Regions from separate parts of the Bryobacter aggregatus MPL3 genome, predicted to be linked through region 1. Evidence: riboswitches for the same ligand, from Rfam matches in the RefSeq annotation. Region 1 holds a riboswitch; each other region holds the start of a gene.
What was found. A riboswitch is a leader RNA that binds a small molecule or an ion and turns the genes downstream of it on or off. The one in region 1 is predicted to bind cobalamin.
Positions count from the first base shown of each region.

Region 2: linked by a shared signal. The riboswitch ahead of M017_RS0110440 (cobaltochelatase subunit CobN) and the one ahead of M017_RS0106675 (TonB-dependent receptor) in region 1 are both predicted to bind cobalamin.
Region 3: linked by a shared signal. The riboswitch ahead of M017_RS0117465 (TonB-dependent receptor) and the one ahead of M017_RS0106675 (TonB-dependent receptor) in region 1 are both predicted to bind cobalamin.
Region 4: linked by a shared signal. The riboswitch ahead of M017_RS0105595 (ribonucleoside-diphosphate reductase subunit alpha) and the one ahead of M017_RS0106675 (TonB-dependent receptor) in region 1 are both predicted to bind cobalamin.

Region 1 is NZ_JNIF01000003.1:1,370,569-1,378,131, reverse strand. It holds gene M017_RS27455 (ankyrin repeat domain-containing protein) at 1-493, opposite strand, end outside; gene M017_RS0106680 (PepSY domain-containing protein) at 505-2,004, opposite strand; gene M017_RS0106675 (TonB-dependent receptor) at 2,001-4,286, opposite strand; cobalamin riboswitch at 4,438-4,635, opposite strand; gene M017_RS0106670 (PadR family transcriptional regulator) at 4,746-5,093, shown strand; gene M017_RS0106665 (ADOP family duplicated permease) at 5,090-7,563, shown strand, end outside.
Region 2 is NZ_JNIF01000003.1:2,223,495-2,231,057, forward strand. It holds gene M017_RS0110440 (cobaltochelatase subunit CobN) at 1-1,342, opposite strand, end outside; cobalamin riboswitch at 1,379-1,588, opposite strand; gene M017_RS0110445 (vWA domain-containing protein) at 1,853-2,815, opposite strand; gene M017_RS0110450 (hypothetical protein) at 2,900-3,310, opposite strand; gene M017_RS0110455 (hypothetical protein) at 3,615-4,163, opposite strand; gene M017_RS0110465 (ArsR/SmtB family transcription factor) at 4,375-4,827, shown strand; gene M017_RS0110470 (arsenite methyltransferase) at 4,838-5,641, shown strand; gene arsB (ACR3 family arsenite efflux transporter) at 5,634-6,704, shown strand; gene M017_RS0110480 (arsenate reductase ArsC) at 6,710-7,126, shown strand; gene M017_RS0110485 (efflux RND transporter permease subunit) at 7,123-7,563, opposite strand, start outside.
Region 3 is NZ_JNIF01000003.1:3,764,384-3,771,946, reverse strand. It holds gene M017_RS0117465 (TonB-dependent receptor) at 1-1,138, opposite strand, end outside; cobalamin riboswitch at 1,177-1,371, opposite strand; gene bluB (5,6-dimethylbenzimidazole synthase) at 1,418-2,044, shown strand; gene M017_RS0117450 (S9 family peptidase) at 2,182-4,194, opposite strand; gene M017_RS0117445 (hypothetical protein) at 4,202-5,143, opposite strand; gene M017_RS0117440 (amidohydrolase family protein) at 5,126-5,959, shown strand; gene M017_RS0117435 (DinB family protein) at 5,984-6,508, shown strand; gene M017_RS0117430 (ThuA domain-containing protein) at 6,508-7,362, shown strand; gene M017_RS0117425 (hypothetical protein) at 7,371-7,563, shown strand, end outside.
Region 4 is NZ_JNIF01000003.1:1,131,453-1,139,015, forward strand. It holds gene M017_RS0105575 (PadR family transcriptional regulator) at 1-57, shown strand, start outside; gene M017_RS0105580 (ABC transporter permease) at 64-2,760, shown strand; gene M017_RS0105585 (hypothetical protein) at 2,872-3,480, shown strand; gene M017_RS0105590 (peptidoglycan recognition protein family protein) at 3,484-4,017, shown strand; cobalamin riboswitch at 4,076-4,279, shown strand; gene M017_RS0105595 (ribonucleoside-diphosphate reductase subunit alpha) at 4,462-6,768, shown strand; gene M017_RS0105600 (ribonucleotide-diphosphate reductase subunit beta) at 6,770-7,563, shown strand, end outside.

The DNA.
Region 1 (7,563 bases):
AATTTTTTAGAGACTGCTGCTGCTTTTTGGGTGCTCGGTCGAGCAGCCGTTGCACCAGTAGAGAATCGCCATCGGACACTGCGTAGATCAGAAAGCTGCTGACATGCGGGCCTTGCGCCAACTGACTTGCAAAGATCGACTGCCAGACCGAGTAAGGGACAAACGGGATTCCAGAGAGCAAAATACCGGCGCTCAAGATGCCGATCCAACGCCGGCCCAGGGATTGCTTTCTGATGAGGCGATACAGCGACAGGACGACTGCGGCTAAGACCCAGGGAAGGAGAAGCAAAGGCGTCAACAGGAGAAACGGGAAGGCGTGCGCCATCGAGAACCCGATCATCTGAGGGCCCCGATCCCAAGTCAAGAGTGTCTGCTCCCAGATCAAACGCACAGCGAGCGGCAGATTCGCAAGTCCGGCCAGGATTCCCCAGGACAGCAGCCATGCCGGCATGGCTGCTGGTTTCTGTTCTGTCGGCCCGATCTCTGGAGTCATTCGATTCGAGCTTACTCGAGAATCGATCGACCCGGGGCAGCCACTCGCAAGCGGCGGCCGAAGGCGAAGTACTTCCTCCTTAGCACCAGCCAGGCAATCACCACCGAAGTGATGCAGAGAGCGGTGCCGCCCAGCATCAGCGTCAGGACTACCAGATCCCAGGCCGGCCGGTATTTGTAGAGCAGTGGCAGGTCCATCGAATGCAGACCTCGATAGAGCCAGCGATTCCAGCGCGAGCGGGAACCGTAACTCTGCACGACGCGGCCCGTCGCAGGATCGATGTAGGAACCTGTTTTCTCCGCGTCGTTGAGCTCGATATACAACACGGGTAAAGGCCGCCGATGTTGCCTGTCCACATAATAGAGTTCGTACTCGGTCACCAACCGGGATTCGCGGATCGAGCAATTGCGCAGAGCATTCTGCAGTTGGTCCTGGCTGAATCCGCTGCGGACTGCGCCATCCGGCAAGAGGATTCGCTTCTGCCGGTTGCCTCCAAGCGCCTGGTAGAACGGCTTGCCATCGAACGAACTCAGCTCGAGCGATTTCACCGGAAACTGGCCTGCCATCGCTTCCAGGGCCTGACGTGGATGCTGCGCCGCATAGGCGCTCAACGGCGGGCGCTTCCCTTGCAGCGCCTTGGAGACTTCGCTGTTGCCACGTGCACCCCGGCTTGCAGCCGGAAAGGGGTCCATCGACATCATGCCGCTGAAAGACCAGGTGCAAGTGACGATGCCGAAGAAGAGACCCAGAATGGTATGCAAGCGCTTCTGTCCGGCATAGGGAACTCCGCGCTTGGGCGAATACATCCAGATCCCCACCACCATTCCAAGTGCTGCCATGATCGTGCCCACTCCTGAGAGCCAGATCACCACCTGACTCCAGAGCGGTTGATTCTTACGCAGCGGCGTGAAGTACAGCCAATGCGGAATCGCGCCGAGGTAGGCGCCGATGCGAGAAGCTGTCGTAGTGTGCTGCACCACCTCACCCGTTTTACCTGATACATAGGCGACTTCACCGTCTGCCCAAGAGAACTTCGCAATCGGTTGGTGCACTCGAAAGTTGCCCGCGATGGTCCATTGGTCTGGCTCCCGGAGCATCTCCAGTTGGGCCGCATCGCCGGGCTGTCCCGTAAATGCGGCAGCCGTCCGGCGAATCAGTTCGAGGTCGAACTGCGATTGGATCGCGCCGTCGTCGGCATAAACCAGAGACTGCTCCCGGCCACTACGAAACTGATAAGCGGGCCGCCCATCAAAAGTCAGCAACTGTGTCTGTTCGGGCTCGCGTTTGGCGTTTAACTTTCCATACGCTTCCTCCGCACTCAACAGAACTTTGGACGGGTCGAGGGCGGCGGCTCGCTCCAGCCGCTCCTCTGCCCGGACCGATGGAAAGTCCCAGTACATCATCGCGATTCCCGATAGGAACCAGAATGAAAACAAGAGACAGAATGCAACCCCCATCCAGCGGTGGCAGAGGATCGCAAATTTTTTGATTCGAATCTTCAGTGTCTTCATGAGCGGAATCGCAATCGGATGGTGGTGAAGATGTTGATTGGCGAACCCGGAAACAACTGCGCACCATTGCTCCCCAGAGTGGAAACAATGTAGCGTTGCCGGTTGAAGAGATTCTCGGCATTGAGCGACCAGTCATAGAACTTACGACGGTAGCCGACTGCTCCTCCCAGACGAGTCCATCCGCCGAGCCGTGCGGTGTTGGTGTCGTTTAGGAAAACCGGGCCCATGTAACGAGCGCCGAGGCTTGTATAGAAGCTGCCCCATTGCTTGGTGAGCCAGACATTGCCGACGTGGCGGGTGGTGTAATTCGGACGGCGTCCCGAGAGATCGACAGTGCCGTTTGAGGTGAAGTATTCGTCGTATCGTGGCAGCGTGTAGCCATAGTTGGCGACCAGCCGGATGCCGCGGCCCAGATCGCCGGTCGCATCAAAATCAATGCCCTTGGACGACTGTTGGCCCGCCTGATTGTAGAGCCCTGCCCCAAGAGCGACGGTCACATTCTGCCGCACCATTTTGTAAAGTGCGGTGTTCGCCTTGAAGCGGCCGCCAAAGGCCTGCCAGCGATGTCCCACCTCAAAGCTTCTGCCCAACTCCGGCAAGAGTTCGCGGCCATCCGCAGGAATCGTCGTCACGGGAGTGAAGGAGCTGTTTGAGCTGAAATAGACTTGCTGTCCTTCTGTGAGCGAATAGACCAGTCCAGCGCGGTAGGTGTAAGCGGTGGCATGCCGTTTGCTATCGATGCCGCGCGTGATGCCGGTGCTGGTGTAGGTGTTGGTGAAGGCGCTGCGATTGTAGTCCGTAAAGCGGCCTCCGACATTGACTTTCAAGCGCTTCCCAATGCTGATCTGATCCTGCCAATAAGTGGCCCGGCTCAACGCGGAGGAGAAGTCCACACTTGTTGTTGGAAAGTCGGGAACAGGGACATAGGCGTCGCTGAAGCTGGGAAGCAACACTGGCGGCAAGGCAATGCTGCGGCCAGCCGAGCGATCGGTGAAGTTGTAAAAATCCTGATACTCATATCCGGCGAGGACATAGTGTTTGAGTCCCAGAAACTGAAAGTTGCCCAGAACATCGCTTTGGTTCTGCAGCGGGCGGCGATGGTGATAGAAGTACAACGCCGTCCGATTCACCTGGTTCAGGGCAGGCTGGTAGCTGAGCGATTCGGCGTGATAATACTGATCGCCCTTCCGGTTGTAGAAAAAGCTATTGCGCACTTCCCACTTCGAGTTGATGTTGCCGTTGAAGAAGATCTGGTTTTGCCATTCGCGCGCCGCCTCAAAGTCTTGCTTTGTGTTGAAGCGGCTGCTCAGGTCGAAGCCTGGAACGTTGTACAGGCCGTTCGGAATTCCAGCATCGAGTTTGAATCGATCCTGCGTATAGCCCTGAAAGAAGGTGAGTCGCGCGCGGTCGTGGAGGAGCCAGGTAAAAGTGGGCGAGACGTTGAAGCGCTTGGCTCCGGCGCCTCTCCAGCCATCGCTGTTCTCGAACATCGTATCGAGGCGATAGAGCAGCCGGGTGCGTCCCAGGATGGCTCCGGTGGCGCTGGCGCCGACCTGATTCAGGCCAAAGCGTCCGACGCGGTAGGACAGGTCATACGCGGGAATCGCCTGTGGCTTCTTGCGAACGATATTGATCGCGCCTGCAAGAGCAGAGCCACCATAGAGGACCGAGCTCGGCCCCTTCAATACTTCCACTTGCTCGACATTGTTGAGCTGTGTATTGGGCCGATTCCCTTCCATGCGCATTCCGTCCACCATTAGCACGCTGCTCCCCGAAAAGCCGCGAACGGTGTAGGCTTCATACACGCCATACTGCACGCGCGAGGAAACTCCCGAGGCGTTCTGCAGTGCGGTGGAGAGATCGTTGAGACCTTGGCTCTCGATGGTGTCTCTGGGAATGCTGCTGACCTGTACCGGGAGATCGCGATCTGGAATCTCCATGCGTGATGCGGTCGCTTTGCCCGCCAGGTCGGTCACCTCCATCGTGGTTGCGATTGCGCGCGGCTGGAGCGTGAGGTCCGTTTCGATGGAGACCGTGCTGAGTACAAGCTCTCGCTCCAACGGCTCAAAGCCATTGTGCGTAACCGACAGATGATACTTGCCGGGCTGCAAGCTATCGAAACGATACGCCCCAGCAGCGTTCGTGCGGGTGGATGGAACGGTCTGCGGACCAGCAAGAGAAAGCTTGGCTCCGGCGACGACACCGTGAGCATCGCGAATGATGCCAGAAATTGAGAATGTTTCAGCCTGGAGTGGAATGGCCAGGCAGAGGGGAAACAGCAAAACTAGAGAAGAGCTGCGATGAAAGCAAGATGCCATGTAGAGGGTCCTCGTTGGGGTGAGGCCGGAAACTCTGCGGAATCTTGAGGATCAATAAAATCGGGATGTAGACGTGTCTAGAGGATTTCATGTAGTTTCTGTTCTCCGCAGAAATTCGACCATGCGGCTCTAGGTAGGTCTCCTGGCTCGTGAGTGGCAGCATACGTGGCTGCGAGCTGCTTTACCTTCCCAAGACTTTCCGTCTCAGTGGTAGAACAAGCAACTGAACTCAAATACAGTGGCGGGACCGCGTCGGCTTTGAACCGAACTTCCCTGTTATGCCCTTGTGGGCACCTAAAGCAGACTCCGTTGTAGCACCCGCGACGGGAGAGTGTCAATGAAACGGCCTGCAGTTCTTTATTTCTGTTGGTTTCCAATAGGAGCTATGATAGGATCTCTTTGGGAAACCAACAGGAAGTAGAATTGAAAGAAAAATCCGACGTTCACCAAGGCACTCTCGCGTTGATGATCCTCAAAACACTCGAGGTCATGGGCGTGCTCCACGGTTATGGAATCGCCCGGCGCATTGAGCAGATCAGTGGCGATGTCCTGGCCGTGAATCAAGGCACTCTCTATCCGGTACTGCTCAAGCTGGAGCAAGAAGGTGCGATCACGTCGGACTGGGGCCTGTCTGAGAACAATCGCAAGGCGCGCTTTTATCAGCTCACTCGGGAAGGGCGCAAGCAACTCCAGGTGGAAGCGAAGAGTTGGGCGCAGACCACGGCCATCATCGATCGATTCTTTACCGTGAAAGCAGAAGACTTGCCATGAAGCATTTGAGACGTCTCTTCACTCGATTCCACTCCTTGTTCACAAGGCAACGCGATGAAGAACGTCTCCGTGAGGAGTTTGAAGAGCACCTCGCGATGTTGATCGAGGACAAGATGCGCTCGGGCCTTCCCTACGCGGAAGCCCGGCGGCAGGCGCGGCTGAGCTTTGGCTCGCTCGAAGTCATCAAGGAAACATATCGAGAGCAACGCGGTCTTCCTCGTCTTGAAGCAGTCGCTGCTGATGTTGTCTTCGGCTGGCGGCAACTCCGCAAGCATCCAGTCACCACCGCAGCGGCAATCCTGTCCTTGGCGCTTGCCATTGGCGCGACTACGGCGGCCTTTCGTCTTGTGGATGCTGTTCTCTGGCGACCGCTCCCCGTCGCCGAACCGGAGCGCCTCTCGTATCTGGCCCAGACCTTGATCAATCGCGAGGGCAAGCTCGAACAGGACGATTCGTTTGACTACCCGACATTCCAGCGCTACCAGCAAGCCGTAGGGGCGCGTGCCGACTTCCTGGTTGTTGGAAGGATTTCGCGCCGCCAGCAAGTGCGCATCGGGATGGCAAAAGAGACTGAAACGCTGCACCGGCAATATGTTTCGGGTAATCTCTTTGAGGTCTTTGGATTGCGTGCCGCGCATGGCCGCCTATTTCGTTCGGACGAGGACCGCAAGCCCGGTGGCCATCCTGTGGCAGTGCTGAGCTACGATTACTGGACTCGCCGCTTCCAGCAAGACCCTGCCGTACTCGGGACAGTGATCACTCTTGAGAAGCATGCCCTCGAGATCATTGGCGTGGCGCCGCAAGGCTTCATTGGAACAGAGCCTGGTGAGACAACGGACCTATTTGTTCCCGCGACGATGAATGTGGAGGCGCTCGCGAGCCCAGGCTGGGCATGGTTTCGCATCTGGATTCGCCCCAGTCCGGGGTGGGGACTCGAACAGATCGAAGCACCCCTCCAACTGCTTCACAAAGAGGAACTCCAACAACGGCTCCGCAGCTTTCCCGCGGGCACACCGCAGGCGGCCATCGATCGACATCTGAGCAATCAGCTGCATTTGTTTCCCGCAGCTTCTGGCGTCTCAGACCTGCAGCGCCAATACCGTCAACCCTTGCTGATTCTCGCGCTCCTTGTTGTGCTGGTCCTGCTTGTGGCCTGCGCCAACGTTGCAAACCTGCTGATGGCACAAGGCGCTACCCGTGCTCATGAGATGGCGCTCCGCGTCTCGCTCGGGGCCAGCCGGGCGAGTCTCGTCCGGCTGGTTCTCATTGAAGGCACAATGCTGGCTGGCGCCGCCTCACTTCTTGGCGCAATGCTCGCCTCGATGGCAGTGCCGATTGTGATTGCGATGCTGCGACTCCCCAATGATCCGGTTCGACTTGCCTCCGAAGCAGGATGGCGGGAGTTTCTCTTCAGTGCTGCTCTTACTGTTGTCGTGAGCTTTTTATTTGGTCTCGCACCCGCTTTGCGCGCCTCTGCCTCCCAACCGATCAGTGCTCTCAAAGGTAGTAACAATCCAAGCTCAAACCGCTTCCGCAATGGGCTGGTTGCAACTCAGCTAGCCTTTTGTATTTTTGTGCTCTTTCTTGCGGGGCTCTTCGTGAATAGCTTTGCGCAACTGCAACACCGTCCTCTTGGCTTCTCTCCCGATAAACTCCTTGTCGTCCAACTGGAAGCAGATCGTCCGAGGCAACTGCCGGTCTGGATGCAGTTGGTGGAGCACTTACGCAATCGCCCCGGAGTGGAGTCGGCATCCTTAGCGGGCTGGCCACTTCTGACTGGCAATCGATGGACTGGCCCGATCCGAGTTCCGGGCGATCGCCTGGCGGCTCGGGATCCCAACTTCCTGCAGGTGTCGCCCGACTACTTTAAAACGATGAAGATCCGCCGCATTGGGGGGAGAGAGTTGCGATTGGGTGACGAAGCCCCGCGCCTCAACGAAAAGAAGGAACCGCTGGCCGGAGTTGGGGTGGTGAACGAAACCTTTGCCCGTACTTATTTCAATGGCCGGAACCCCGTCGGCCGGGTGATCGAAGTGACGCAGAACCGGGATCAAGTTGCGCCCCTCGAAATTGTCGGCTACGTGCAGGATACGGTCTATGCGGATCTGCGCGAACCTTTTCGACCCACGATCTATCTCCCAATGAATGAACGGGAGGAGAGCACGATTCTGGTGCGCAGCCGTGAGAATCCGCTGGCCCTCGCGCCCTCTCTTCGAGAAGAGTTGTCGCGTGCGTTTCCCACGTTTCGGATTCGAAACAGCAACGCGCAGGAAGACTTGATTCAAGGCGGAATGCTCCGGGAAAAACTGCTCTCCAGCATCTCACTCTTCTTTGCATTCGCTGCACTTCTTTTGGCTGCCGTCGGACTCTATGGAATTCTTCATGATTCGGTGACGGTACAGCGGCGGGAGATCGGGATCCGGTTGGCTCTCGGAGCCCAAGCGGCCGATATCGTGCGAGAAGTCACATC
Region 2 (7,563 bases), 850 kb from region 1:
GATCGCGAAAGGACTGCGGCAGCAGATCATAGTGCTTGCGATACTCTTCCAGTGGCCAGAGGACCGGGTCTCCGGAGTGACCGAGCCGTTCCTTTTCACCCTCCGCCCAAAGTTCCAGATTGCGGCCATTGTTTTCAATCAGCCGCCGGATGACGGTTTCGTCCGGCAAGGGATGCGATACCTGATAGCCGCGTTTTTCAAGGCCGCTCAGAATGTTGGCGATGCTGGGGAAAACCTGCAGATAGCTGGCGCCGACATTGCCTTTGCCAGCGGGATTATTGTAGTAAATCACGGCGACACGCTTGCTGGAATTTGGCTTTGTTTGGAGCGCAATCCAACGGGAAACACGGTCGAGGAGGCTGTCGAGGCCAGCATGGAACGGAAGCGTCATCTTCGCGCCATTGGCAGAGCTTTCTGTAGTGGCCACCAGAGTGGGGGCCACGAGTCCGGAGCGTTCCGGGAAGCTCAAATGAGGGGCAATCCGATCGGGCGCCAAGCCTTTGGGACTCGACTGCCACTGCTCCAGAGAATCTCGTGTCACCAGTCCATTGAAGACCGGCACCTTCCAGGAGGTGTAGATGTCCGCATCTTTCACAGAGGACAGTGTGGCATTGAGCGTAATGACTGCTGCAGGCTGAATGTTCCCTTGGTGTTGCAGGAGGGGTGTGAATCGATCTGTCGGATAGCCAAAAACAGGGATGGGCAGATAGCCGCGTGCTTCCAGTTTCCGGACACCGGCATCGACTACGGCAAGATCGCGGCCTCGAAGCCAGCTACTGAAGAAGGCCAGCGCGACGGCAGGGGGCGCGGCTTGCCGTCCTGCGCGTTGGAGCCACCAGTTGCGATAGGCCTCGAAGCTTGAAAATAGTTCCTCTGCATCGGGATGATAGATGCCGGATTGTGGGCCTTTGAGAGGCGCCTCGGGACTGAGTTTCCAGTTGGGCCTGACGAGATCACAAAGATAGGCCACCAGACGCACGCCATTTTCAACACCCCCCTCATCGAGATAAGCAGAGGCTTTGACGCTGGCCTGGGGATCAATCGTCCTGCGCCATAGCGGCGCGGCAAACTCCTGCGGCTGCGCCAGTGACTTGTCAGGCAAGTAGGAAAGGGAGGCTTGTAACTCCTCTGGGGTCGGGTAGTAGGCGAAGACAATATCAACCGGAACGGGAGCTGTTGGCGCGGTGGTGAGTAACTGAATCTCACGGCCGGGATAACGTTTGGCGAATTCTGTCGTAATACGCGGCCATAATTGTTGCGGCCCACCGACAATCGCAAGACGCGGCGCCGGTTGGGCGAAAATGACACACGTATAGAAAAAAACGGAGAGTAATATCTTCACGGAGCCCTTCCCTCGAAGTCCATGGGGTAGCCGTCACAAGGACGGCGACTCTGGCAGGTCTTCGGGCTTACAGGCTGGATACAAACCTACTAGCCAAGCCTTCCCAAGCTGTGAGCTCAGTGGCGGATGATTGGCGTTCGTTCCTGCTTACCGCTGCGGGGCAGCTCCGGAATTGCACCGGATTCCCTTTTCAGCCAGACACCGCGACGAATCGCCGAGTCCAGCACCAAGAGACAATCCGAGGGTATCACGGATGCCTGTTGGTTTCGCCGCGGGAAGCGACTGAAGGAGGATGTGAGTGAAGAACTCGTTCGTTGTGCGAAGGAACGGCAACTCCGGGTCGCGGCAGCTTTGCGCGGGCCGTTTTTCCAGATGGTCTGCTGGCTGCTTCCGGTGTGCCTGTTCAGATCGGCGTTTTGCCGATGTTCCTATTGATGGCGTGAGAAGACAAGCTCTGAGTTCGCCGCGCTTCTGCCTTCAATCGGGAACAGCGCACCCAATCTGCATTCGCTATGGCTTGGTAGCTGTGCCGGCAGCGAGATAGAATCTGCGGGCGGCGAGGAACTGGATATTCGGGAGCCGTGAGCGGATTGCGATCCGTTGGTACGCGCTTCTTTCTCCGGGTTTCTCCTCGAGAGGGATGGCGAGAAATTTGACGCGGTACTGTTGAGCGAGATGTTTGGCCGCATCGGCCAGATAGGGCGTAAACGACTGCGCATTCCCCTGATCGCTCAGATACGCTTCTCCGCCGGTTTGCTCGGCGAGTTCGGCAAGATAGGCCTGCCCCCCCCGGACCAATGCAGGGCTATGGCTGGCATGGCCGAGACTGGGTGCATAAATACAAAAGACTTGCACTCCAGCATACTGTGCTGCCGCGATTGCATCGTCCAGATACATGCTTGCCCCGCCAACATCTTCAAAAACGTCAACGCCATCGGACACTAAGAGCACTTCACGCCGCAGGGCCCCCTGGGGCCACTCATTGATCAACTTGCTCAAGGAATTAAACGGACTGGCACCGGCACTGTCGTTGCCCGAAGGCATTCGAAGGACCTTCGCTGCCTTGTCGTGATCCTTGGTTGGGGCCTGCACGACGTGTGCTTCCCCATTCTCCATATAAGCAACTCCAATCGCGGTGGTTGGCGGCTGAGAAGAGATGAAGCGGCGAAGCTCTTCAAATCGCGTCACCGCTCCAGGATCTCCTCGCTCATCGATCAGGATGTAGAGGTCAAGACCCGCCATTTCCCCTCGAAATGGCGCCCAGTCTAGGGCCTCTTTCATCGTTCCACCCTGCAATACCCTGACATCAGACTTGCCAATCGAAGGCAACTCGCTACCGTGTATTTCTTCTGCGGTCACTACCAGTTGCACCGGGACTTCGTTTGCCCCGGCGGAGGGCCGAGGGCTGTTCTGCGCAAACGCCAGTAAAAAGATCGTGGAACTGACTACTGCGATCTTGCATGTGGTGTTCATATGTCCTTGTCGAGGTATTGGGGATGGAACCTTCGTTGACCATACTTGCGAATGATAGAAACGAACCCACCTGATCGAGCAGACTTACCTCTGCTTTTTAGGAACGTGAATCACGTGGTGTTCGTGTGCTCCTCTTGTTGCATGAACCAGGATTCCGTCTTCACCCGGTTGCCAAATTTCCGAAAGGGTATAGTTGTTTCCTACTTTGTCAAAGACAATATGATTGTCTGTAGCCGTCGAGTGTGTCGTTGCCGCCATTGTGGTGATGAACGGCACGAATCCAGCGGCTCCTTTGGGATCTTGTGTGACCTTCACGACCCGCGAAGCTAAATCCACCCGGAACTCGTACATTCCGGCCGGATAGACCTTTTCTCCGGCGGTGAACTGGAATGGAATATTAGCCTTTTCTATCTCGTCAGCAGACAGAAAGGGCGTTACCAACAATGCGATTCCTGCAAATGCAACTAGCAGTGTGTTCTTCCATGTGTTTTTCATTTTCTTATCGCTTTCTGTTGAATCTCAATCATGGTTCGGAGTCGACAGGAGATGCGCTCCGATCTTGCCTACAAAGAGTTCAAACTGCTAAACTCTGCCTCGGAATCGCGCTGGAGATCCGGCGTGCTCCCATTCCTGAGCCATTCCTTCCGACACGTTCAATCTTCCTTGTTGATGGTTTCCATCTTTGCGGAAATGTATTGTGCGAAAACTAACCGTAAGAGTAAGGGATGTGTCCATTGTTACGATTAAATTTTTCATATTGGGATGAGCGTTTGTAGATCGTCTGTCTTTCCTCGAGAGATTAAAGACCGAGGTATTCAATGTGGGCATAAGTGCCCAGCCGCGAGTTGTATCCGAGATACCAGCCTACGTGGACCGGATCTTCATAAATCACAATCTGGTCGCCGGCCCAGTTCCAGTCATCGACGATGCTGTAGTCAAAAGGTGCGACGGCCCAGTAGAAGTTATTGAACCAGAAGCGGTTCCGGTTGCCACCAGTCAGCACAAACACATGTTGTGGCCCAAAACCACCAGAAAAGCGGCCATGAGCCCAGGGGTGATCCAAATGGTAGTGGGGATCATTCGCGCCGCTGCGATGCCCTACCCATTCGTCATTTTTTGCATGGACATGCGGGAGATTCGGGTGCCCCTTCTGATCGACGGCAATCCTGTTCTCTTTCGTATCGCGGGACTCGTTCTCACGCATCGGAGCCCGATTCGCAACCGGGCCATGGGCAGGAATATGTCCCCCTCCTACCCCTCCTTCGCGCCCCCCTCCCTCGCGATGCTGGCCGATGGCTCCCACGGCGCCGATGCCGATCGCGATTGCTGTAATGAGTAATTTGTTCATTTTGATACTCCTCTGCCTTTTCTTATGCAATTCGAGCCCCAATCTTCCCTTTCAATCCGACGAAATTCTCTGTGGCTCTTCCAGAAGAGGACCGTGGTTTCCAGGTTCAAGTTGGTGCGGCGATTTGATTGCGTGGTTTTCATGTGCAACCACTCGAAGGTCTTCTGATGGACGAATGGGGACCCCGGCTGCAGCTCGTGGAGGTGGCAAAATGTCCGGAACGCTGCTGACCGCCATTCGTCACCCTGACCATATATCGGCATGCCTTCTCAGAAAGAAGCTTGCCTATTTTAATATTTCAATTATTATAGAAATAGTGAATCAAGAAGATGAAAACGAGCGGACGATCCGCTTCGCCGATATGTTTGCGGCGATGGGCACGGAGTCCCGTCTCCGCATCATGCAAGTTCTTCTCTCGGCCCATCCTGCGGGAATGGTAGTTGGAGAGATTCAATCGGAACTCGGAATCTCGGCCTCAAACCTTTCCCATCATCTGGAGAAGCTGAAGAATGAGGACTTGGTGCTGGTGCAGCGGGAAGGGACTTTTCTTCGTTACACGGCCAATACCGCTGCTCTGGAAGCGGTGTTGTCTTTCCTCTACGCAGAGTGTTGCACCCGTAACAAGGCGATCCGGCCCGAGGCGATTGTCCCGCTCTGTAAGTAGGGAGAGCATGATGAACAAGATAGACATCAAGGCAGTAGTGCAAGAGAAGTACGGCCTGGCGGCTCTTCGATCTGCCCATGGAGCATCCTCCTGCTGCGATCCAATCACCAGCAATCTCTACGATCAGGAACAACGCCGGCAAGTGCCCGAAGCGGCGCTTCTTGCCTCGCTTGGTTGTGGCAACCCGACCGCGCTGGCAGACTTGCAGCCCGGAGAGACGGTGCTGGACCTGGGTTCGGGTGGTGGCATCGATGTGTTGCTTTCGGCCCGGCGTGTGGGGCCTACCGGAAAGGCCTATGGCCTGGATATGACAGATGAGATGCTGGCGCTGGCAAACGAGAATCAGCGGCAGGCGGGCGCGGCGAATGTGGAGTTTTTAAAAGGCGAGATCGAGTCCATTCCCCTTCCAGATCACTCCGTGGACGTGATCCTCTCGAACTGTGTGATTAACCTTAGTGCAGACAAGGACCGGGTGCTGCAAGAAGCCTTCCGGGTGCTGAAGCCTGGTGGCCGCTTTGCGGTTGCCGATGTTGTGACCCGTGGGGAGATGTTGCCTGAGATCCGGAGCAGCATGGGGCTGTGGGTGAGATGTCTTGCCGGAGCGCTGGACGAGAACGAGTATGCCGCCAAGCTGCAGGCAAGCGGTTTTGAGGAGATCCACATCGAAGCCACCCGTATCTACCGCGTAGAGGAGGCTCGTAGTTTTCTGAGTGGCCAGGGGTTGGATATTGATGCGATTGCGCTGCAGGTGGACGGAAAGTTTATGGGCGCCTTCATCCGTGCGCTCAAACCCCGTATTGTGGCGCATGATTAGGGCAGCGCGAAAGCAGCTTGCATTCTTTGAACGCTATCTCACGCTCTGGGTTACGCTGTGCATGGCCGTGGGGCTGGCTTGCGGCAAGATGCTGCCTAGTGTTGTCCACAGTCTGCGCGGCTGGGAACTCGGGGAATCGAGCCAGATCAACCTACCCATCGCGATTCTGATCTGGTTAATGATCACGCCGATGATGATGAAAGTCGACTTTGGCGCGGTTCGCGATGTGGGTCGCAGGCCCGCAGCTTTGGTGGTGACGCTGATCGTCAATTGGCTGGTGAAGCCATTCTCCATGGCTTTTCTCACGTGGTTCTTTTTCCGATTTGTTTTCTCTTCCTTCATTGCGCCCGCAGAAGCGGATCAGTACATTGCGGGCTGCATCATTCTGGCGGCCGCTCCCTGTACTGCGATGGTGTTTGTGTGGAGCCATTTGACGGATGGGGATCCCGCTTACACGCTGGTTCAGGTTGCCGTCAATGACTTGTTGATGCTGGTGTTGTTTGTCCCGATTGTCCAGTATCTGGTGACCGGCGCTTCCTCGCTCACCATTCCCTTTGCCGTCCTGCTTGACTCCGTGCTGGTCTTTATCGTTATTCCCTTGGCCGCAGGCGCCGTGCTGCGACGCCTTCTGATTCGCAAGCGCGGGCGGGACTGGTTTGAAATGGAGCAACTGCCGCGTTTTGCGCCTCTGACGATGACGGCCCTGCTGGCGACCTTGGTGCTGTTGTTTGCCTTTCAGGCAGACAACATCACCGCACGGTGGTTCCACGTTCTTTTGATTGCTGTGCCGATCACCTTGCAGGTCTATCTGAACTCTTCGCTTGCCTATGGGCTGATGCGGCTGCTGCGAGTGAATTACTCTATTGCGGCGCCAGGCGCACTGATCGGCGCTAGCAACTTCTTTGAACTGGCCGTTGCAACTGCGATTGCTTTGTTCGGACCGGAGTCCGGCGCGGCGCTGGCAACCGTGGTTGGCGTGCTGGTTGAGGTTCCGGTGATGCTCTCGGTTTGTGCCGTGTGCAATCAGACCCGTCATTGGTTTCCAACTCCACTTGAAAGGTAATTTCGATGTCCCCCAAGAGCATACTCATTCTTTGTACCGGGAACTCCGCCAGAAGCCAGATGGCAGAAGGCATTCTCCGGCAGGAGGCGAAGGGCCGATTGGAAGTCCATTCCGCCGGCACCAAGCCCAGCATTGTTCGCCCTGAGGCGATTGCCGTCCTGCGCGAGATCGGGATCGACATTTCCGGCCATCGCTCGAAGTCTGTCGATCAATTTGCCGGAACAGCGCTCGATCTCGTGATCACGGTTTGCGACAACGCGGAAGAGTCCTGTCCTGTCTTTCCCGTCGCCACGCAGCGGCTCCATTGGCCCTTTGAGGACCCGACTGCTGTCGAAGGGTCGGAAGAAGAACGAATGGCCGCATTCCGCAAGGTGCGCGATCAGATTCGCCGGAAGATCCTGCTGTACTTAGGCGAAGGTTAGGCATTCGGCTCCTGCTGGAAGTGGCCAAAGCGCAGGCTTAACACTGGAAGCACAAAGAGATTGAGCAGTGTCGAGGTGGCGAGGCCCCCCAGAATCACAACCGCCATGGGGTGTTCGATCTCATGACCGGGCTTGTTGCCACCAAGCACGATCGGAAGCAATGCCAGCGCCGTTGCCGCAGCCGTCATCAGAATGGGCACCAGCCGCTCCTCGGCGCCACGCAGGATCATATGCGGCCCGAAGGATTCGCCTTCCTGCTCCTGGAGATGGCGGTAGTGGCTCACCATCATGACGCCGTTGCGCGCGGCGATTCCCAGCACGGTGACGAATCCTACCAGTGATCCGAGCGATAGCACACCGCCCGTTGCGAGGACGCAGGCAACACCGCCCACCAGCGCAAAGGGCAGGCTGACGAAGACCAGCCCGGCCAGGCGCGG
Region 3 (7,563 bases), 2.4 Mb from region 1:
GCGAAGCGCGGCGGTTGTCCGGATCGTCGCGATTCGGAATGAAGGTCGCATTGCCGGGATCAAAAGGCAGGCCCAGCAAGCTCTTTTTGACTTCGCTTTGCGGCAGTGCGATCGCCTGGACGATGGTCGTGTTCGGGATGTTCGCCGTTGGCAAGCCACTCGCCGTCGGACTGTTGTTCGGCTGCACGAAATCATCGGAGAAGAAGAGGCGTCCGGACAGCGACATCGTCTTGGACAAACTGTACTTGGTAAAGCCCTGGAAGCCAGTGCTGCGAGCCCGGTCATTGCCATCCACGCCGCTCATTACATTCAGATGCAGCAGCCCCGCGCTATAGATGAGCCGGTTGTCTTTGACGCCACCGGAAACAGCGCCGCGCGTGCGGAAGAGGCCGAGATTGCCGCCTTCCACCTGCAGGTCTCCAGAGGCAGGGCCGCCGCCCTGGGGTGTCACGACATTGATCGTGCCGCCGACGGCATTCGAGCCATAGAGCGACGAGCCGGAGCCGCGCAGGATCTCCACCTTGTCGGCATTGATGATATTCAGCGTGGAGGCGAAGGAACTCGCGTCGCCCTGGGTGGTGGCGACGTCGCGGAAGCGAAGGCCATCGATCAGGATCGAGGTCGCATCGGCGCGCAGACCACGGACGCGAATGGTGGTTGATTGCCCGGGGCCGCCCAGATTGCGGATCAGCACGCCGGGGGTGTCGCGCAGTGTCTCGCTGAGGCTGTACTCGTTGCGCTGGGCGATCTCTTCTGAAGTGATCAGCGTTGCCGCCTTGGAGACTTGGTCGAAGCTCTGCGCCAGCGCCTCGGCGGTGACGAAGACATGCTGATCAACACCGGCAACTTCCAGTTGCAGATCGATCTGCGTGCCAGGGCTGACCGGAAGCAACATCTTCCGGAATCCGTCCGCCGATACCTCGACGAAGTACGCTTTCGAGGCTTCCCCGATGAGCCGGAAATTTCCATTCTGCGTTCGAGTGCTTGCGAGCGGTGAGGAACCGCGATCGCTGAAAAGCGTCAGTGCCGCTCCGTCGACTGGCCGATTCTGGGCATCGTGAACCAGCCCTTCAAACACAGTCTGCCCGTGCAGACAAAGACTACAAAAAAGAGCAAAGAAAAATTGGTATTGGCGCATAGGCCCTGCCCCTCCCACGAGAGCAAAGTGAAGTCAGTTGTGGTCAACTGATCCAGGCAGGTCTTCGGACTCATGGGCGGCCTACTGATCGCTACTTCCCAGCCGGATGACTCCGGCCAGTGTATGGATGCGATGTTCGTTCCCAATTACCGCTGCGGGGCAGTCCCGGATTCACACCGGGTTCCCTTTTCAACACCTCACCAAGAGGTGTACCGTGGACTCCACGAGAATAGCAGACTGTCCGCAATGTGCGATGCTCAACTTTGTTTGCTGGATAAAATGTTCACCGCCGAATTCCGCGACCAGTTCGACGCCCTGCTGCGTTGGCGGCGCGACGTACGGCATTTCAAAAGCGATCCCGTCGCACCAGAATTGCTCGATCATCTCCTCGCGCAGGCCATGTTGGCTCCTTCGGTTGGATTCTCGCAGCCTTGGCGTTGGGTGAAGGTGGAGACTCAGGCGCGACGCCAGACGATCCTCGAAAATTTCTCTGCCGCCAACCTCGAAGCCAGCACGCACTACGAAGGCGAACAGGCCGAACACTACCGGCGCTTGAAGCTAGCGGGTCTGGTGGAGGCGCCGGTGCATCTCGCCGTTTTTGCCGATCTGGACCCGGTGGCCGGATCGGGCCTGGGCCGCCGTACGATGCCAGAAACGGCACTCTGGTCGGTCGTGATGGCGATCCACACGCTCTGGCTCGCGGCGCGCCTGGAAGGCATCGGCCTCGGCTGGGTTTCGATCCTCGATCCCCAGGCTGCACAACGCTGCCTGGAGGTGCCGGATGAGTGGAGCTTTGTTGCCTATCTCTGTCTGGGATGGCCCGTTGAGATCAGCGAGCAACCACTGCTGGAACGGGAACACTGGCAGGAGCGGCTGCCCCTCGACGAACTCGTGCTCAAGCGTTAGCGGGGGAGCCGCAAGCGCTGTCATCTGTGCCGATTGTACTGGCGATTCTGCGAGAATCGTCAGCGAGCATTCTGGTGATCGCCATCTTTGCAAACTCCGCTTCCCGGTTCTCCATCCGGCCGACCACCACCTAGACATTACGGCGAGTGCCTCTCAAACCAGCCGAGAATATGTTCCACCTTCAGGATGCGATGGGACGGGAAGGCTCCACGAATCCCGTGCGGCTCTTTCGGGAAACGAACCAGCACCGTATCGACACCACGCACCTTCATCGCAAAGTAAAGCTCCTCGCTCTGCGCAATCGGCGTGCGCCAATCCTCCTCGCCAGTTAACACCATGGTGGGCGTCTTGATCTTGTCGGCAAAAAACACCGGACTGCGCTCGATGTACTGCTGCGGGTTTGCCCAGGGCATCGCCTTCATCCAGCGCGTCATCAGTAAGCCGATGTCGGCGCTGCCTGTCTGCGTGAACCAGTTCGACACCGGGTATTGACTGACAGCCGCGGCAAAGCGATCGGTCTTGGTCACGATCCAGGCCGTCAATAGACCGCCGCCCGAGCCGCCGGTGACATAGAGGCGCTTCGGATCGATCGATCCTTTGGCGACGATGGCGTCGACGCCGAGCATCAGGTCCTGATAATCGTCGCCCGGATACTTCGCGTGAATCACATTGCCGAAGACTTCTCCGTAGCCGGTAGAGCCGCGCGGATTCGCATACAACACGACAAAGCCACGCGAGGCGAACATCTGCATCTGGTGCTGGAACTCAACGCCATACATCGCATGGGGACCGCCATGGATATCGAGAATGAGCGGGTATTTCTTACCTGCATCAAAGTCTGGGGGGTAGATCACCCAGCCTTGGATCGGCTGGCCATCGAAACTCTTCCAGTGCAGCGCTTCTGTCTTCCCAATCGAGTGCCCCGCCATCAGGCCCTCGTTCACTTGGGTGAGCCGCAGCGGCGCCGCGCCACGCACAATCGCATAGACATCCTTGGGCTCGAGCGGACCGGAACTGGTGATCGCCACGGTTCCGTTCTTTGCGATGGAGAAGCGATCAGCCACCGCGTAGCCGGTGCTGAAGCGCTGCGTCCCGCTGGTCAGCTTCTCGATGCCGCCCTTGAGCGCGGCGAGGTACAGATGCGACTCTCCACTGCTTTCGACCACCGCATACACGCCGCTCGAATCCGGCTTCCAGACCGGCGAGACGGAATCACGCTCGAGGCTCGCGCCCAGAAGTTGGAGCCCCTTGCCGTCGATGCCCACCACCCAGAGCCGGTTGGAATGGTGGCTATTGCCGCGGTCTTCAAAACCAAGAAAGGCAATCCACTTGCCGTCCGGCGAAACAACGGCACTGATTTCTGGTCCGTTGCGTTGCACCAGGACACGCGCGTTGCCGGTGGCGATATCGATCGCATAGAGGTCCTCCGGATAGAGCACCGCATCGGCATCCTCGCGACGAGCCGCACTGAGGACGACGGTCTTGCCGTCTGGCGTCCAGGAGGCTGGTCCGCTGTGTTGGTAGTCTCCGCTCGTCACCTGGCGGGCCGCGCCACCATCAGCGGCGATCACAAAAAGATGACCGACACTTTCCGGCACGAGTCCCGCACCTGCGATGCCGTCCTGCCGCCACTTCAGTTTCGTCACCACACTCGGTCCGGCTGTCCAGGTGGCGCCCGGAGGGGGAGGAGTAGATTTGACACTCCACTTTGCCTTCACCGGCACTCGCGAAAAGTAAGCGATCCACTGGCTGTCCGGCGACCAGGAAAGATCGGAGGGCGCGGTCTCCAGATTCGTGATCTGCGCCTCGTCGCCATTCTCCATCCAGCGCACAACAATTTGAGGGCGGCCTGATTTCGTCGAGAGATAGGCGATGCGTTTGCCATCCGGCGACCAGACCACGCCGGTGTCGCGTTGCTTGCCTTGTGTCAGAGGCCGGTTGCCGCTGCCGTCCGCATGAACCATCCAGAGATTCGAATGGAAGGCATCCGTCATCCGATCTGCCCATTCGATCTGGTAAACGATCTTCGAGCCATCGGGACTGATTTTAGGCGCGGCGACATTCCGCCAGTCCCACAGCGTGTCTGGCCCCAAACCCGTCGCGGCCCAGGAGCAAAAGGCAAAACTCAGTCCAAGCAGGATTGCGCGCATGGCGCAATTATGCGCGAAGCTTGTCGCTCAGATCAATTCCCTTCAGCAGGTCGAGAACGGTTTCAAGTGGCAGATCTGCCTGCAGCTTGACCTTCGCGTTGTCCTGAACCACTTGCAGGGAATCGAGGACGGTCAGCATTTGCTTCTGTGCGGGCTTGAGAGTCATACGCAGCAGACTGGTGAGGGCCTTGAAGGCATCAACCAGCTTCTTCGCATCCTCTGCCGTCGTGCCTTCACCCTCTGCGCGGATCGATGCGGTGGTGGTCAGATCGGCATAGGCCCAGGCACTCTTCAAGGTGAGCGGCAAGCTGCGTACGCCGCCCACCCCACCTTCAGGAATCGACGGACTGGTGGACACCGCGTAGACATTGGCGGCGACAGGCAGCGCCTGCACCATGTTCAATAGCGCTTGCGGCACGGCGTTCTTCCGTTCATTGTTATCGATGATCGCCCGGATCGCCGCCGCGTTCCCGAGAGCGACAACACTCGAATTGAAGAAGGTGGCTGCAAACTCTTCCTTGCCAATGAGCGTGAAGCCTTTGTAGGGAAACTTCTGCGCGCCTTCCATCTTGAGCTGCGGCTCCATTCCGGAATTGTTTGGCCCTTCATCGACAAACTTGCCGCGAATCAGCCCACAACGATGGCGGCCACCCAGACAATACAGGACTTCATGAACAGTCTCCTTCACATCGATGCCCGACTTCTTCGCTAAGCCATCGAGCACCGAGGGAGCATTGTCCGGAAAGAGCTGTTTCCAGGCTGGAGTTTTACGCAGATGATCGAGCCGGATACCCACCAGCGTTGTCGTGTCGGAAGGAATCAGCGGCCCGAGCGCCGGGTCCACACGCTGGTGCGTCCCCTCCCGGCCACAACCGAAGAAACCAAGTCCCGCCAGCAGCGTAGCGCGCCTTGATAGAATCGCGGGCGTACGATGCGAATTGATTCTCACCAACATTATTGGAACCCCGACCTCATTTCCTACCCGTGGATGCCGCCGGCTCCGAACCCATTGCGACGCAATTATCTGCCCGCAGACCTCGAACCGACACTCACACAGAACAACTTTGATGGTAGCGTTGTTGTCCAGGCGGCCCAAGTGCCCGAGGAGGCAACCTGGTTGCTGAATCTGGCGAATCAGCACAAGTCGATTCTCGGCATTGTGGCCTGGGTGGACCTGCAGGATCCGAATGTCGGGAAAGTGCTCGACCAGCTCCAGAAGCATCCGAAATTTGTCGGCGTCCGTCATCTGGTCCACGACGAACCGGATGTCCAGTGGATGCTGCAACCCGCCGTCATCCGGGGATTGAAGGAGCTCGAATCGCGCAAAGTCCCCTACGACCTGTTACTCCGTCCCTCTCATCTGCCCTATATTCCTGCCCTGATTGAGAAGCTGCCCGATCTGCCGATGGTGGTGGACCATATCGCGAAGCCTTACATCAAGGAAGCAGTCTTCGATGGCTGGGCACAGGATATGGAACGGATCGCCAAACATCCGAAGCTCTTTTGCAAGGTGTCAGGAATGATCACGGAAGCCGAGCCCAAATCCTGGAAAGCCGAGCAACTCACTCCTTATGTCCAACATGTGCTGAAGCTGTTCGGCTTTGACCGCCTGATGTTTGGCTCCGATTGGCCGGTTTGCACTCTGGCCGGAACCTGGAAGGAAGTGCTCGCCGCCTTCACCCAGGCCCTTGGCCCTCAGGACGCCAACGAGCGGGCGAAGATCCTGGGATCGACCGCCGCGCGCTTCTATGGCCTGAAGATATAATCAGCTCCGAGGTAATTTGAATCTATGAAGAAATCACTCTTCTCCGTTTTCGCGCTCGCACTGGCCGTGTCCGCCCAGTCCATGCCGGATGCGAAGGAAAATCCGATCGCGGCTGCTGGCGCACGCATGTACACCCAGCTGGCCAACAATATCACCAAGTCCATCGAAAAGATGCCGGAAGACAAGTTCAGCTTCCGCGCCACCGATGACACCCGCACCTTTGGCCAGTTCGTCGCCCACATTGCCGATGCGAACTACTCCTACTGCACTCCGGTCAGCGGCGGCACCAAGCCAGCCTCCTTTGAGAAGGGCACGATCACCAAGGAAAGTCTGATCGCCGCCTGGAAGGGCGCCAATGCCGAATGCACGAAGGCCTGGTCGATGACCACCGACAAGGTGCTCGCCGAAACCAAGAAGATGGGCACCCGTGAGGTGGTTGCCGCGCAGTTACTCTTTGGCAACATCTCGCATACCAACGAACATTACGGCAACCTTGTGACGCTCATGCGCTTGAACCACCTGGTTCCACCTAGCTCCGAAGGGCGCTAATGCATCCTTTCTCCACATGGACGCGGGGACAGTTTCTACTGTCCCCGCTCTTTGTTTCTGCGGCCCATCCGGCGCCGAAGATTGTTTTTGTTTGTGGAGATCACGAGTATTCCGGAGAGATCACGCTGCCGCTCTTTGCCAAGGAACTCACCGCTCGTTATGGCCTCGATTGCCAGATCCTGCGGAGTTCTCCCGATCAGAACGCGGAAACAAATATTCCAGGGCTCGAAGCGCTCGATTCTGCCAGCCTCGCCATTTTCTTCCTTCGCTGGCGTCAACTTCCACAGTCGCAGCTCGTCTATATCGATCGTTATATTCATTCCCACAAGCCCATCATCGGTTTGCGCACGAGTTCCCACGCGTTCCACTATGCGGCAACCGAAGAGTTGTCGATGTGGAACCGCTGGGCTTCTGATGTTTTCGGCGCGCCACCAGGTTGGGAGGTCGACGGCCACACTCACTACGGCCACCAATCGACAACCAGAGTGAGCCTCAACCCCAAATACAAACGCCACCCCATTCTGCGTGACCTGCCAGCCGAGTTCACCGCCCCTTCCTGGCTCTACAAGGTTGCTCCGAAGTATCCTCCCGATGAGGCGCAAGTTCTGCTTTGGGGAGATGCCATCAACCCGAACAAACCCTCCATCCGCAATCCTGTCGCCTGGACCTGGCGCAACGCTTTCGGCGCCAACGCGTTCTATACCTCGCTCGGACATCCGGGAGACTTCGCGCTCGAACCCTTCCAGCGCCTGCTTGTCAATGCCATCTATTCCTCGCTCGGGAGGAAGCACCCGAAATCCTGGACAGGCCCGATGCCGATTCGGGTCCCTTATCGTGGGATCGTGAAGTCATAGCTTCCTCCATGCTTCGATCCATCCGAATCTCGCGCGCGGACCTGCGCCCCAACCTGTTTGACGAGCTCCCCATCCACTCCTGCAACGCTGTACATCTGAAGCTTGCATCCTCCGATCTAGGGCCACCGCTCCTCTCCTTTCTGTCGGAAGCGACGAAGTACAACGTTGCGGTGCACGCCACCATCCCGCTGCACGAGCTGC
Region 4 (7,563 bases), 240 kb from region 1:
GCGCGTTGGGACCAGTTATCGCAAGCTATCGGACGGGTGCTGCGGCCCGCAGAGTAGGAACGTATGAACCGATTGCGCAGATTTTGGTTTCAGATTCGGAACTGGCGGGCCAGGAGCAGACGCGAGCAAGAACTGGCCGAAGAGCTGCGCTTTCATCTGGAGACCGAGGCAGAGGAACAAATGGAGGCAGGCGTCGACCCCAGCAGCGCCCGCGACGCAGCGGCCCGATCCTTAGGCAACCAAGGGCAGATTCAGGAGGAGACTCGTATGCATTGGACCTGGACCTGGTGGGAACGCTTTGCGCAGGACCTCCGCTATGGCTGGCGCCAACTGATGAAGACCAAAGTGACTTCGGCGGCAACGATTCTTTCGCTCGCACTGGCAATTGGGGCGTGTCTGGCGGCGTTTCGGCTGATCGATGCCCTGCTGCTGCGTCCGCTTCCGATCACAGCTCCCGAGCGGCTCTTTGCCGCGCTATGCAATGGCACCGACAAGGACGGCAAGCCGCAGTCGAACGAGAGCTTCTCTTACACGCTTTTTCTAGCCTTTCGCGAAGCCTTGCACGGGCAGGCCGATACGCTGGCAGTTTCATTCGCCGACCGCTCGGACATGACATTCGGCTCAGACCTGGAGATGGAGAAAGCCTATCGCCAATTTGTTTCGGGCTCGCTGTTCTCCAGCTTTGGGTTACGCCCAGCACAAGGGCGATTGCTGAACGACACCGACGATCAACAGCCCGGCACCCATCCCTATGCCGTGATCTCAGAAGATTTCTGGGCTCGCAGATTTGGCAAAGACCCGCGCGCCGTCGGCCGTAGCTTCCGGATGGGGAACCAGATTTTCGAGATCGTAGGAGTGATTGAGGGAAACTTCACCGGCACAGAACCAGGAACGATGGTCGACGTGTTTCTCCCGATGATGATGCAAAACGCAGGGGTCCTCAGCAACCGGAATGCCTTCTGGCTGCGGATTTTTGTGAGACCGCATGAAGGCGTATCGATCGACGGATTCCAGCACAAGCTCTATGCGCGTTACCACCAGATGGAGAAAGAGCGCGCCAAGAGCTTCGTCAACTTCCCTGCGCATTTGCTTCGCGATTATCCGAAGGACAAGCTAGTGCTACAACCCGCCGCATCGGGGATGTCTGGCATACAGCGCAACAATCAGTTGGGACTCATCGCCCTGGCAGGACTGGTGGCATTGGTGCTGCTGATTGCCTGCGGCAATGCGGGCAACCTCATGACCGCGCGGGCCGCCGCACGTGCCAAGGAGATGGCGCTGCGGGTGTCCCTCGGCGCCGGGCGCGGGCGGCTGGTGCAGTTGGTGTTGATCGAGAGCGCCTGGATCGCTTTTCTCGCCGCAGGACTCGGAGCCTTGTTTGCTCTGTGGTCTGCCCCGCTGGTGGTCAGCCTGATCAACCCACCAGACAACCCGGCGCGCCTGCACCTGACAATGGACTGGCGGGTCTTGGGCTTTGGGCTGGCGGTGGCTTGCGGCGTGACGCTGCTCTTCGGCTTGACTCCAGCGCTGCGAGCCTCCGGAGTGAGCCCGGCCAACGCATTGAAAGGCAGCGCCGATCCACGCCAGTCGCGCCGGCTGATGCAGGGACTGATTGCAGCACAAGTCGCATTCTGCGCAGTGGTGCTGTTTCTCGGCGCGATGTTTGTGGCAAGCTACGACCGGCTCGCCCATGAGCAAACGGGATTCTCCTCAGAACGTTTGCTTGTACTGGAGGCCGTCACCCAAACACCGCAATCCCCGATCAAGTGGGCACAACTCAGCTCCCAGTTGGGCGCCTTGCCAGGAATTGAGAAGTCGGCCCTGGCGCAATGGCCGCTACTGAGCGGAACCATGTCGAACAACTTCATTTCGATTCAGGGAGCGCCGCCAACTGATCGCTTGACTTACTTTTTGGGAGTGAGCCCCGGGTGGATGGAGACGATGAAGATTCCGCTGCTCGAGGGACGGGATCTGCGGCCCGATGATGTGCACCCAGGAACCGCGCTGGTCAACGAGACCTTCGCGAAGACTTACTTTAGCGGAGCGAGTCCCATAGGCAAGAGCTTTGCCATCCCAAGGAAAAACGGAGCGCCGATTCCTTATCAGATCGTGGGACTGGTAGGGGATGCCCGCTACAGTAGGATGCGACAGCCGATGCTCCCGGTTGCCTATACACCACTGCGGAATGTGGATGAGAAGGGTGTGGAACAAGCCATCAGCGGGGGAAGCATCTTTGTCCGCACCAGTAGCGCAAACCCTCTGTTGCTGGGCCCAGCATTGCGGCAACAGGTGGCCGCCGCGGGCTCGGGCTTCCGGGTGAGTAACTTGCGGACCCAGCAGGAGCTTGTCGAAATGCATACGGTGCGCGAACGCTTGCTCGCCATGCTGGCGCTGTTCTTCTCCGTAGTCGCACTCGTGTTGGCGTCGGTCGGATTGTATGGCGTGCTCGACTACTCGGTGCTCCAGCGGCGGCGCGAGATTGGAATTCGCCTGGCAATGGGCGCACCGGGGAGCAGCATCGTACGTGGCGTGACCGCCGGTTCGTTTGCGATGGTGATTGCCGGTCTGGCGGTGGGCGCAGGACTGGGCATTACGGCGCAACGCTATCTCCAGGAGTTGCTCTACGGAGCAAAAGCTGCCGATTGGGGCATGATCGGGCTGACGGCTATCGTGCTGCTGTCCGCCGCCATCCTGGCCGCGGTGCCGCCTGCGATCCGGGCGGTACGGCTGGATCCAATCCAGTCGCTGCGCTCAGAGTAAACAAGTTTCTGCCGGGAGCATGGCCCAAGATTGGCAACTGTGACGCAATTTGGGGTGTAGGCGCGTTACGGGTGTAGCGAGCCAGGAGTCTAGAGAGAGAAACGACACCGGATGCTTCTCAAAGTTCTTGCCATGATGGCCGCCATTCCGCTCCTGCTTTTTTCTCAGGGCAGCCCCGCCTACGCCGACCTGCACGTCGAGCATGCGGAAGGGGCCTTTACCGGGCCACTGTGGGCCACGGACCATGGCAAGCCGGTCAAGATCGCGAATCGAGCCTATCGGGGATGGATCCTCAGCGATGGGACGCAAATCGCCTATACAGGAACAGACGGCGCGGGTGGCTATGAGAATGAAGGGCAGTCTCTGTGGCTCTATGGGCCCGGGGGCAAGTCTCGAAAGCTCACGGCGCAGCGCTATGCGATTTCCGATCTCAAAGAAGTCATGGTGGGCCGCAACCGGGCGCTTCTTTTGCTGATGGAAGACGGGGGCTTGGGAGCCTCCCATATTGCGGTTGTGGACACCAAGCGCGGCCAGTTGCTGCGGGTTTCCAAAGCAAAATTGCTTCGGGTCGATGGCTCATCGATCGTCCTCGGGTTTTACCAGGAAGAGGATTGGGAGAAACTGGCGAACGGCGTGGAGGTGAAGCCCACGAGAACCCGGTCCTATGATCTCCGCAAGCTCTACGGCCAAGTCCAGAGTGTGCCAGCAAAAAAGGAGTGAACCATGGCAAGTTGGAAGGGAATCTCGGCGCGGTGCTTTACCCCGCTTCAGTTTGAGGCCTACGTGAAGGGCATCCATTTGACCGGCTGGAAGCCACAGTTTGTCGTGCTGCACAACACGGGAGTACCGAAACTGGCGGATTGGCACAAGGTCTCCGGAATCCGCCGCATGTTCAATCTCCAGAACTACTACCAGAACCAGCAAAAATGGTCTGCCGGGCCACACCTCTTTGTCGCCGACTTCCTGATCTGGGAGTTTACGCCATTGACGACATCCGGCATCCACTCACCTTCTTGGAATTCTGTGAGTTGGGGAGTCGAGATGGTGGGAGACTACGAATCTGAGCCTTTCAGTCGCGCTGTCCGTCAGAATGCAATCATTGCTCTCTCGGCACTGCATTCGCTTGCGGGCCTTGATCCCAGATCCTTGAAGCTCCACAAAGAAGACAAGAAGACGACACATGCCTGCCCCGGCAGCCGTGTTTCCAAAAGCGACATGATTGCAGGCATCCTCCAGCGGATGACCGAAGCGGGGTAAGGATCGTTGCTCAAGGATCCACCACAATTAGCAGTTGACTTCGTCCAAAGTGGCCCCTTATATTGGGCTTGCTGTCGGTTTTCCAAAGTTGGAAATCAAAAGGGAATCCTGGTGCAAATCCAGAACTGACCCGCAGCGGTATACAGGAACGAAGCCCAGTAAAAGCACTGGTTGGCACAAGCCGATTGGGAAGCGTGGGTGTTAGGAAAAGCGAAAGCACATGCCTGTGAGTCCGAAGACCTGCCGATAGCCAGCACCCCAGGTGCTGTATTGTCACAAGCCTCGAGGGAAGGGCTGGTGTTGGCGCATCGTGGGCGATTGGCCTGCGGGCGCTGGCTTCTGCTGTTTTCCTTTCGGCGCGAAAGGTACAGCGTGGTCTCCACAGGCAATTTCAAGACAGCTGAGCTGATTCCCGGCATTCATGCCACCGTTCCTCCGACGAGCATGCGTGTACGCAAGCGCAATGGCAGCTTTGAAGCGGTGAGCGTCGACAAGATCATTCGCGCCGTCGAGCGATCTTCAGTTGGGCTCAAGGACGTGGACCCGATGCGAGTTGCCACCAACACCATCGGTGGCCTCTTTGATGGCTCAACGACGAAGGACCTTGATTCGCTCTCAATCCAGACTGCGGCATCGCTGATTGCCGAGGAGCCGGAATACTCTCGTCTGGCCGCCCGCCTGCTCGTGCGCTGCATCGAGAAGGAAGTGCAAAATCAGAACGTCTTCTCGTTTTCGCAATCAATTGAGGCCGGCTTTCGTGCAGGCCTGATTGCAGAAACAACCGCCACCTTTGTGCGGGCCAACGCACGCAAGCTGAATGCGGCGATCGACGATCTGTATTCCGATCGTTTTGAGTTCTTCGGCATCCGCACGGTCTACGACCGCTATCTATTGAAGGACCCGGTCACGCGCGAAGTGATCGAGACACCGCAGTACTTCTTCTTGCGCGTCGCCTGTGGTTTGTCTGAAAATGTGCCCGAAGCCGTGGGCTTTTATCGCTTGCTGGGAGCTCTGGAGTATCTGCCCAGTTCGCCCACCTTGTTCAATTCCGGAACGACACATTCGCAGATGTCTTCCTGTTTTTTGCTCGATTCGCCGGAAGACAATCTTGATTCGATCTACGACCGCTACAAAGACATCGCACGGCTGTCGAAGTTTGCGGGCGGAGTAGGACTGGCCTATCACCGCATTCGCTCGCGCGGGTCTCTGATTCGCGGTACGAACGGCCAATCCAATGGCATCGTGCCGTGGTTGAAGACCCTCGATTCTTCAGTGCTGGCCGTCAATCAGGGCGGCAAGCGCAAGGGCGCCTGCTGCGTTTATCTGGAGCCTTGGCATGCCGACATTGAAGAATTTCTTGAGTTGCGTGAAAATACCGGCGACGAGGCGCGCCGCACTTACAACCTGAATCTTGCTCACTGGGTTCCCGACCTGTTTATGGAACGGGTGGAGACAGATGGCCCCTGGTCTTTATTTGACCCGGCGCGGGTGCCGGAGTTTCCCGATCTTTATGGCGAAGCCTTCCGCAAGGCCTATCTCGAGGCCGAAGCCGCAGGCAAGTACGAACGCCAGATGCAAGCGCGTGACCTGTACTCGCGGATGATGCGTACCCTCGCTGAGACCGGCAACGGCTGGATGACCTTCAAGGACGCCTGCAATCAGAAATCGAACCAGACGCTACAGCCGCAGAATGTCATCCATCTGAGCAATCTGTGTACCGAGATCACCGAAGTCACCTCACAATCAGAGACGGCGGTGTGCAACCTCGGTTCGGTGAATCTGGCGCGGCATGTGACGAATGGGGCCTTCGACTTTGAGAAGCTGGCCGCGACCGTCGCGAGCGCCGTTCCCTTCCTCGATCGTGTGATCGACATTAACTTCTATCCCACTGATACAGCAGCCGTGTCGAACCGGCGCTGGCGTCCGGTGGGCCTGGGGATCATGGGCTTGCAGGATGTCTTCTTCCAGTTGAAGCTCGCCTTTGCCTCAGAGGAGGCACGCCGGCTTTCGACACAGATCCAGGAGGAGATCTACTTTCATGCCCTCAGTGCGTCTTGCAGCCTGGCCGAGATGTTTGGTCCGCACCCTTCGTTTGCCGAGACGCGTGCCGCAGTCGGCGATCTCCAGTTCGATGCCTGGGGCATCGCACCAAACGATCCCACCCGTTGGGACGCCCTGCGCCAACGCATCCAGCACTTTGGATTGCGCAACTCGCTGCTGATCGCCATCGCCCCCACCGCAACCATCGCTTCGATTGCCGGCTGCTATGAATGTATCGAGCCGCAAATCTCCAATCTGTTCAAGCGGGAGACGCTTTCGGGCGACTTCATCCAGGTCAACCGTTACCTCGCTCAGGAATTGAAGGCCCTCGGTCTGTGGACGGAGGATCTGCGAAACCGGCTGAAGCTTGGCGAAGGTTCTGTGCAAAGAATCGAAGAAGTACCGGCGGGATTGCGCGAGGTGTATCGCACTGTTTGGGAAGTGCCGATGCGCTCCCTGATTGATCTGGCTGCCGAGCGTGGAGCCTTCATCGACCAGAGCCAATCGCTGAACCTTTTCCTCGAAAGCCCGACCATCGGAAAACTTTCTTCCATGTATATGTATGCCTGGAAGAAAGGACTCAAGACGACTTACTATCTGCGCTCCCGTCCGGCGTCCAAGATCGCCAAGACCACCGTCAGCGCTCCGAGTGCGGCGCGTGCCGTCGCCTGTTCCTTAGAAAGCCCCGAAAGCTGTGAGGCCTGCCAGTAACATGATTCTCGACCCCGGTTTCAACCTCACCTTGCGCCCGATGAAATATCCCGTCTTCTTCGACATGTTCAAGGTGGGAATCAAGAACACCTGGACCGTCGAAGAAGTGGATTTCTCCACCGACGTCACCGACCTGCGCTCCCGCATGACGCCTGCAGAACAGCATCTGATCAAGCGGCTGGTGGCTTTCTTTGCCACCGGCGACAGCATTGTCGGCAACAATCTGGTGCTCAACCTCTACCAGCACATCAATTCACCCGAAGCCCGCATGTACTTGTCGCGGCAATTGTATGAGGAAGCCTTGCACGTGCAGTTTTATCTCACGCTGCTGGACACTTATGTTTCCGATCCACAAGAGCGAGCGGAAGCATTTGCGGCGATTGACACCATTCCGTCGATTCAAAAGAAGGCTCAGTTTTGTTTTAAGTGGATCGAGTCGATCAACGAACTGACGGAACTCCGCACGGACGAGCAGATGCGGGCCTTTTTATTGAATCTTGTCTGTTTCGCGGCCTGCATTGAAGGTTTATTTTTCTTTGCCGCCTTCGCTTATGTCTATTACTTACGCTCGCGCGGCCTACTACAAGGCTTAGCCGCCGGCACCAGTTGGGTGTTTCGCGACGAGAGCGCGCACATTCAGTTCGCGATGGAAGTGATCGCCACCGCACGCCACGAGCGGCCAGAACTGTTTGACGCGAGTTTCGGAGAACGCGTGGCGGAGATGATCCGCGAGGCGGTGGAGTGCGAAGTCGCCTTTGCCGAAGACACGCTCAGCATTGGCGTGACGGGACTGTC